DNA from 2 places in the Bradyrhizobium sp. McL0615 genome. Region 2 is predicted to be linked to the other one. Evidence: predicted binding sites of a transcription regulator. Region 2 holds the regulator's gene; the other holds the start of a gene.
What was found. Region 2 encodes HrcA, which represses chaperone genes, less so after heat shock. Its sites were predicted from a motif close to GTTAGCACTCNCNNNNNGNGAGTGCTAAC; they were not measured.

Region 1: a site for HrcA is predicted at 2,785-2,813, ahead of ACPPVP_RS30050 (co-chaperone GroES). Genes of this name have one in related genera too.

The regions. Positions count from the first base shown of each region.
Region 1 covers NZ_CP188254.1:6,225,899-6,230,313, reverse strand. Annotated here, with positions in the region: gene ACPPVP_RS30065 (YIP1 family protein) at 1-45, shown strand, start outside; gene lepB (signal peptidase I) at 1-625, shown strand, start outside; gene groL (chaperonin GroEL) at 690-2,333, opposite strand; gene ACPPVP_RS30050 (co-chaperone GroES) at 2,424-2,741, opposite strand; gene ACPPVP_RS30045 (usg protein) at 3,123-3,410, shown strand; gene ACPPVP_RS30040 (cupin domain-containing protein) at 3,611-4,159, shown strand; gene ACPPVP_RS30035 (NupC/NupG family nucleoside CNT transporter) at 4,295-4,415, opposite strand, start outside.
Region 2 covers NZ_CP188254.1:194,035-198,449, reverse strand. Annotated here, with positions in the region: gene hemW (radical SAM family heme chaperone HemW) at 1-700, opposite strand, end outside; gene rdgB (RdgB/HAM1 family non-canonical purine NTP pyrophosphatase) at 693-1,322, opposite strand; gene rph (ribonuclease PH) at 1,334-2,047, opposite strand; gene hrcA (heat-inducible transcriptional repressor HrcA) at 2,205-3,308, shown strand; gene grpE (nucleotide exchange factor GrpE) at 3,412-4,014, shown strand; gene pncA (bifunctional nicotinamidase/pyrazinamidase) at 4,194-4,415, opposite strand, start outside.

The DNA of each region.
Region 1 (4,415 bases), 2.8 Mb from region 2:
CAACATGCCGCGCAGTTCGATGGCTCCAACGCTATTCACCGGTGATTATTTCTTCGTCTCGAAATACGCGTATGGGTACAGCCGCTATTCGCTGCCGTTTTCGCTGCCGTTGTTTTCGGGACGCATTCTGGGTTCTCAACCCGAACGTGGCGATGTTGTTGTCTTCCGTCTGCAGAGAGATGCCGCATTCGATGTCGTCAAGCGCGTGGTGGGATTTCCGGGGGACCGCATTCAGATGAAGCAGGGGGTTCTCTATATCAACGACGTTCCCGTGGTGCGCGAGCGGTTGGAAGATTTGGTCGGCCCCGATCTCTGCGGACTGCCGACCGCTCGGGCAGAGCGTTGGCGTGAAACCCTGCCGAACGGGAAGAGCTATGAGGTGCTTGGCTGTGCCTATAAAAGCCCCGTGTACAATACCAGTGTCTTCAAGGTGCCGGAGGGATGTTTTTTCGTCCTGGGGGACAATCGCGAATATTCAGCTGACAGCCGCATGCTCTCGATGGTCGGTTACGTGCCGTTCGAGAATCTCATCGGCCGTGTGGGGTTGATCTTTTTCTCTCGTGCATCGGGTCCGAGCGGAGCTACAGCAAATCGTCCCGAGCGGTTCGGCTTGATGGTCCGCTGACACAAAAAACCCCGGCATCGCTGCCGGGGTTTTGCATTCCTTTGGTATCGCCTGAGTGGCTGGATCAGAAATCCATGCCGCCCATGCCGCCGCCCGGGGGCATACCGCCACCGCCTGCGCCGGCCTTCTTCGGCAGTTCGGCGATCATGGCTTCGGTGGTGATCAGGAGAGCCGCGACCGAGGCCGCATTCTGGATCGCCGCACGAACCACCTTGGTCGGGTCGATGATGCCCTTGGAGACCAGGTTGCCGTATTCGCCGGTCTGCGAGTCGAAGCCGTAATTGTACTGCTCCTTCTCGAGGATCTTGCCGACGATGACGGAGCCGTCTTCACCTGCGTTGATCGCGATCTGGCGGGCCGGCGCGGACAGCGCCTTGCGCACGATCTCGACGCCGGTCTTCTGGTCGTCGTTCTGGGTCTTGATGCGCTTGAGCTGCTCGGAGGCGCGCAGCAGGGCGACGCCGCCGCCCGGCACGATGCCTTCTTCAACCGCCGCACGGGTCGCATGCATCGCGTCATCCACGCGATCCTTGCGCTCCTTCACCTCGACTTCGGTCGCACCGCCGACGCGGATCACGGCGACGCCGCCCGCGAGCTTGGCCAGACGCTCCTGCAGCTTCTCACGGTCGTAGTCCGAGGTGGTTTCCTCGATCTGCGCCTTGATCTGCTGAACGCGCGCCTCGATGTCGGCCTTTTTGCCGGCACCGTTGACGATGGTGGTGTTTTCCTTGTCGATCATCACCTTCTTGGCGCGGCCGAGCATCTGCAGGGTGACGTTCTCGAGCTTGATGCCGAGATCTTCCGAGATCGCCTGACCACCGGTCAGAACCGCGATGTCCTGCAGCATGGCCTTGCGGCGATCGCCGAAGCCCGGAGCCTTCACGGCAGCAACCTTGAGGCCGCCACGCAGACGGTTGACGACGAGGGTGGCGAGCGCTTCGCCTTCAACGTCTTCCGCGACGATGACCAGCGGCTTGCCGGTCTGCACCACGGCTTCGAGCAGCGGCAGCAGTTCGTTCAGCGAGGAGAGCTTCTTCTCGTTGATCAGGATGTAGGCGTCGTCCATTTCAACGCGCATCTTGTCGGCGTTGGTGACGAAGTAGGGCGAGATGTAGCCGCGGTCGAACTGCATGCCCTCGACGACGTCGAGTTCGGTCTCGAGCGACTTGGCTTCCTCAACCGTGATGACGCCCTCGTTGCCGACCTTCTTCATGGCGTCGGCCAGGAACTTGCCGATTTCGGCGTCGCCGTTGGCGGAGATGGTGCCGACCTGGGCGATTTCCTCGTTCGAGGTGACCTTCTTGGAGTTCTTGACGAGGTCGGCGACAACGGCTTCCACCGCCAGGTCGATACCGCGCTTCAGGTCCATCGGGTTCATGCCGGCGGCAACCGACTTGGCGCCTTCACGGACGATCGCAGCCGCCAGAACGGTCGCGGTGGTGGTGCCGTCGCCGGCAGCGTCCGCGGACTTGGAGGCGACTTCGCGCACCATCTGCGCGCCCATGTTCTCGAACTTGTCCTCGAGCTCGATCTCCTTGGCGACGGTGACGCCGTCCTTGGTGATGCGGGGAGCGCCGAACGACTTGTCGAGCACGACGTTGCGGCCCTTCGGACCGAGCGTGACCTTGACGGCGTTGGCGAGAATGTCCACGCCGCGCAGCATGCGGTCGCGGGCATCTACGCCGAATTTGACTTCTTTAGCTGACATATTGGATTTCCCTGAGTTGATGCTTGGTTCTCACCCTGTCGGGGAGGCGCCTTGCGGCGCTCCTCAGGGTGAGCGTGGCAGGCGAAGTGCTTAGGCAGCTTTCTTCTTGCTGCCGGCGGGGACGTCGAGCACGCCCATGATGTCGCTCTCCTTCATGATCAGGAGATCTTCACCGTCGATCTTGACCTCGGTGCCCGACCACTTGCCGAACAGCACGCGGTCGCCGACCTTGAGGTCGATCGGGATCAGCTTGCCGGCTTCGTCGCGGCCACCCGGGCCGACGGCGGTGATTTCGCCCTGCGAGGGCTTTTCCTTGGCACTGTCCGGAATGATGATGCCGCCAGCGGTCTTCTCTTCGGCGTCGATGCGCTTGACCACGACGCGGTCGTGAAGCGGACGGAATTTCATGCAGTCCTCCTAAGTTTCTGAAGATGTTATCAGAATTGGAAATTTTGGCAGTCCGGGCGGGCGAGTGCCAGCACGGCTGCGGCTGATTTAGGCCAGTCTTGTTCGGGGGACAAGGGCTTCTAGCAGAAAAATTGGCACTCAAATATGACGCCTGCCAATTTCGTTAATCATGATTAATTCGGCGGACGGGGTCGCGGACCCCGTATTAGCACGTGCGGTAAGCTGCTGCTAACGCGCCCTTTTTCAACAGACCGTTAAACATTTAGGCTTGTGATGGGTTGGTATCGTGCGTCACATTTCTCTCATGTGAGCGCATCTCCGCCGGGGTGGCTCGGTGTGTGGCCACCACGTGAAATGCGCTTCCAGCAATGGAGGTTTGGCATGGTGTCGCGGGTTGGAGTTGCTTCCGACGACTTCCGGAAGCAGGTGCTGGGTTATGGGCTGACGACGGCGCAAATCCTGTATCGGATGCCGGATCATCCCTCGTTGCTGCAGACCTATGTCTGGCAGAATTACGATCTGTTTCCGAAATTCCCGGCGCTGAAGGATTTCCTCGCTTTCTGGCAGGAAAAGCTTGATGGCCCGCTGTTTTCCGTCACGGTCGCGCATTCCAGGCTGATCAAGCCCGCCGAGCTGCGCGCGGTGGATGGCGTGTTCAGGCTGCATTGAAAGTGCGGCTCCTCATGGTGAGGAGGCGCGAAGCGCCGTCTCGAACCATGAGGCCCCGCTGGTGCCATTCATCCTTCGAGACGCCGCTGCGCGGCTTCTCAGGATGAGGTCTGACACAAGGTGGGCACGCTTCGCTTTGCCCACCCTACGAAAAAAATTCTGTGTTAGCCTCCAGCCACAAACAAGAAAGGGAGGCACCCATGGCCAAGAAGAAAGTCGCGTCGCGCGCCGCGGCGCAGCCCGCCGTGAAGAAGAAATGGTCCGGCCACAAGACGGCAGCCAAATCCTCAGCCCGCAAGACCGTCACGTCGAAGGCGAGGGGCGTTGCAGCGGTCAAGCCCAAGCCAGTCAAGAAGGTTCGACCGAAGCAGCGCATCGCGATCAGCCATCACCGCGAGGAGGATTTCAAAGCCGATGGCTTGCGTGCCTACGCGCAATACCGCGACCTCGGCATCGCGGAAGCCTCCCACGGGTTGGCGCAGGCGCATGTGATCCGCTTGATTGGTCCGTGCAATCCGGCGGAAGTTTCAAAACTGCACTACCACGACGTCGAATTCCAGATGGTCTACGTGCTCAAGGGCTGGGTGAAGACCTACATGGAAGGGCAAGGCGAGACGCTGATGAAGGAAGGCAGCGCCTGGACCCAGCCGCCGCGCATCAAGCATCTGATCATGGATTATTCCGACGACGTCGAACTGCTGGAAGTGATCTTGCCGGCGGAGTTCAAGACGGTGGAATTGGCGAGTTGATCTCGCCGTCGTTCTAACCCCCGCCGTCATTCCGGGGCGTCCGAAGGACGAACCCGGAATCTCGAGGTTCTTTGGTGCGCAATTGCGCACCAGAGTTCGACGCTGACGCGTCGCTCCGGAACGACGGAGAGAGCGTTACGTCAACACCCCCACGATCGATCCCATCAGGCATGTCGTCAGCGTGCCTGATACAATCGACTTCAGCCCGAGCGCATTGATCTCCTCGCGCCGCTCGGGCGCCATGGTGCCGAGGCCG
Region 2 (4,415 bases):
TCACATCATAGAGCGCGCGGGCCACCGCCTCGTCCGGCGTCTTCAGTTTGCCCGCCGCATGCAGGCCGAAGAACGGCGTGCCTTCCTCGATGGTGAGCTGGTAGAGCGAGAGATGCTCGGCGGCTTCCGAAATCGCGAGCTTCAATTCGTCGGCCCACATCTGCGGGGTCTGGTCGGGGCGGGCGTAGATCAGGTCGAACGAGTAACGGTCGAACGCGGTGCGCGCGATCGCGACCGCATCCAGCGCTTCGCGCGCGCTGTGCAATCGTCCGAGCGCCTTCAGCGAAGCGTCATCGAGCGCCTGCACGCCGAGCGAGACGCGATTGACGCCGGCTGCGCGATAGCCGCGAAACCTTGTTGCCTCCACGCTGGTCGGATTGGCCTCCAGCGTCACCTCGACATTGTCGGCAACGCGCCAGTGCTTGCCGATCGAATCCAGGATGGAGCCTACGGTTTGCGGCTGCATCAGCGACGGCGTGCCGCCGCCGAGAAAGATCGACGTGACGGTTCGATCAGGCGCGCGCGCCGCTGTGGTTTCGATCTCGCGCGCAAACGCGCGGGAAAATCTTTCTTCGTCGATCGGCGCGTGGCGGACGTGGCTGTTGAAATCGCAATACGGACATTTCGACAGGCAGAACGGCCAGTGCACGTAGACACCGAAGGCTGCTCGCTTCGGGTATTGGCGTTCGGCGCTACCCAAGGCAGATCTCCGCCAGTTTGACGAAGGCGCGCGCCCGGTGCGACAGGCCGAGGCCGAGCGGCGGCAGGCCGTGTTTCTCGATCGAGGTCATCTCGCCAAAGGTCCGCGTGTGCCCGTCGGGCAGGAACGCCGGATCATAGCCGAAACCGGCGGTGCCGCGCGGCGGCCAGACCAAAGTTCCATCGACGCGGGCCTCGACCTCTTCGAGATGGCCGTCGGGCCAGGCGACGCAAAGGGCCGAGACGAAATGCGCCTTGCGCTTGTCGGGCGTGGTCGCGCCACGCTCCTGCAGCAGGCGCTCGATCCGGCTCATCGCCGCCATGAAATCCTTGGCCTCGCCGGCCCAGCGCGCCGAGTAGATGCCGGGGGCGCCATCCAGCGCGTCGACCACGAGGCCGGAATCGTCGGCAAAGGCCGGCAGTTGCGCGGCTTTCGCGGCTGCGATCGCTTTGAGCGCGGCATTGGCCCGAAATGTCTGGCCGGTTTCCTCGGGCTCGCCGAGGCCCAGTTCGCCAGCGGAAACGGCCTCGACGCCATGCGGCGCCAGCAATTCCCGCATTTCGGCAAGCTTGCCGGGATTGTGGGTCGCGATCACGAGCCGGCCTGTGATTCGACGGTGCATGCGCAATCAGACTACGCGACGGCCAGTTTCTGCAAGTCCACCAGACGCGCGACACCCTTGCGCGCCAGTTCCATCAACGCGAGGAACTCGTCCTGCGAGAACGGCGTCTTCTCGGCGGTGCCCTGCACCTCGATGATGCGGCCGTCGCCGGTCATGACGAAATTGGCGTCGGTGTCGGCCTCGGAATCCTCGGCATAGTCGAGGTCCAATACCGGCGTTCCCTTGTAGATGCCGCAGGAGATCGCGGCGACATTGTCGCGCAGCACGTTGGCCTTGATCATGTTGCGGCTCTTCATCCACGAGATGCAGTCCGCCAGCGCCACCCAGGCGCCGGTGATCGAGGCGGTGCGGGTGCCACCATCGGCCTGGATCACGTCGCAATCGACCGTGATCTGGCGCTCGCCGAGCGCTTCGAGGTCGACGGCTGCGCGGAGCGAACGCCCGATCAATCGCTGGATCTCGACGGTGCGGCCGCCCTGCTTGCCGGCGGCGGCCTCGCGGCGGGTGCGTTCCAGCGTGGCGCGCGGCAGCATGCCGTATTCGGCGGTGACCCAGCCACGGCCCTGGCCCTTCAGCCACGGCGGCAGCCGTTCTTCCAGCGTGGCCGTGACCAGCACCTGGGTGTCGCCGAATTTCACCATGCAGGAACCTTCGGCGTATTTGACCACGCCGCGTTCCAGCGAGACGGGGCGCAGCTGATCGGGCGCACGGCGGCTTGGCCGCATGGGAAATCCTTTCGAAATCGAGCGAAAATGCGTTCGCGGTGCTTGTAGGAGGGGGCGTGCGCAGCGGCAAGGCCTTTTGGCCTCGTTTCAGGGACTAATGCATGCTTGTCATTGGCCCGCCGGATCGACAGATTAGGCGGGTGTGAGGAGTTAAATAGTGGCCCACCACGATCCGATTGGCCTGATCGCGCCGCATGCCGGGCTCGCCCAGCTCAACGAGCGGTCACGCGACATTTTTCGTCAAATCGTCGAGAGTTATCTCGCGACCGGCGAACCCGTCGGCTCGCGCAATATCTCTCGTCTGATAGCGATGCCGCTGTCGCCGGCGTCGGTGCGCAACGTGATGTCGGACCTCGAGCACCTCGGGCTGATCTATGCGCCACATACGTCTGCCGGGCGGCTGCCTACGGAACTGGGCTTGCGCTTCTTCGTCGACGCCCTGATGCAGATCGGAGACCTTACCGAACCGGAACGGGAATCGATCCAGAGTCAGCTCGCTTCCGTCGGGCGCGCGCAATCGGTCGAGGCAGCGCTCGGCGAAGCGCTGACGCGGCTCTCCGGCCTGACCCGCGCCGCCGCCGTGGTGCTGACCGCCAAATCCAATTCGCGGCTAAAACATATCGAATTCGTGCGGCTGGAGCCGGAGCGCGCACTGGTGGTGCTGGTCGGCGAAGACGGCCAGGTCGAAAACCGCGTGCTGGCGCTGCCGCCCGGCGTTCCCTCCTCGGCGCTGACCGAAGCGACCAACTTCCTCAATTCTCGGATTCGCGGGCGGACGCTTGCGGAAGCGCGGTTAGAGCTCGAAACCGCGCTGACGCAGAGCCGCGTCGAACTCGATCAATTGACGCAGAAGGTGATCGCGGCCGGCATCGCAAGCTGGTCCGGCGGCGACAATGACGACCGGCAGTTGATCGTGCGCGGCCATGCCAATCTGCTCGAAGACCTGCACGCGCTGGAGGATCTCGAACGCGTCAAGTCGCTGTTCGACGATCTCGAGACCAAGCGCGGCGTGATCGATCTGTTGGGGCGGGCCGAGCGCGCCGAAGGGGTGCGGATTTTTATCGGATCGGAGAACAAGCTGTTCTCGCTGTCCGGTTCCTCCACCATCATCGCCCCCTATAGCGACGCCGCAGGCCGCATCGTCGGCGTTCTCGGCGTGATCGGGCCGACCCGGCTGAACTATGCCAGGGTGATCCCGACGGTGGATTACGCTGCCCGGATCGTCAGCCGGATGCTGGGCGGCCAATCCGCCCCAAATTGACCCCAATCCGGTGTGGTTGCGCTTGATTTTCGGCCACTAAAGCACGATATCCGGCCCAGCAAATCCCCATCGAACCAGAACCGTTTTTTGAGAAGGCAGTCTTATGACCGATCCAAACCGGCCGACCGACGATGTGAAACCGGCCCAGACCGGCGAGCCCGTGGTCTCAAAACCCTACATCATGCCTGACGATCCCGAGGAAGGGTCGATCGAGCTGTTGGTCAAGGAAGCGACCGAGTCGCGCGACAAGATGCTGCGCACGCTGGCGGAGATGGAAAACCTGCGCAAGCGCACCGCCAAGGAAGTCGCCGATGCGCGCGCCTACGGCATCACCGGGTTCGCACGCGACATTCTCGATATCGCCGACAATCTACAGCGCGCGCTGGACGCCATTCCGGCCGAGGCCAAGGAGACCGCCGATCCCGGCCTCAAGGCCTTCATCGAGGGCGTCGAGCTGACCGAGCGTTCGCTGCTCAACACGCTGGAGAAGAACGGCGTCAAGAAGTTCGATCCGTCGGGTGAGAAGTTCGATCCCAACTTCCAGCAGGCGATGTACGAAGTGCCCGATCCGTCCGTTCCATCCGGGACGGTGGTTCAGGTCGTGCAGGCCGGCTTCATGATCGGCGAGCGCGTACTGCGCCCGGCGCTGGTCGCCGTGTCCAAGGGCGGCGCGAAGGCGGCGCCGGCGGCCGACGTCACCAACTGACACGCGGTGTAAACGGCAGACCCTCATGGTGAGGAGGCGCGCAAGCGCCGTCTCTGGACGATGCATTGCATCGCCAGGCGAACCATGAAGGCCCCGCTGATGCATCTTGGCCTTCATCCTTCGAGACGCGCGCAGGCGCGCTCCTCAGGGCGAGGGTTATCAGTGTCGCTTTCCGTCCCCTACGCCGCGATATCGTCCGACTTGATCCGCTTGACGCCGGCCTTGGTCATGTCGGTCCAGGCTTTGGCGAGCGAGCCCTGGGTGTCGATGCCGCGGCAGGCGTCCTCGATCACATAGGTTTCGAAGCCCGCCTTGCGCGCGTCGAGTGCGCTCCATGCCACGCAGAAGTCGGTGGCGAGGCCGGCGAGGAACACCCGCTTCACCTTGCGCGCCGTTAGGTA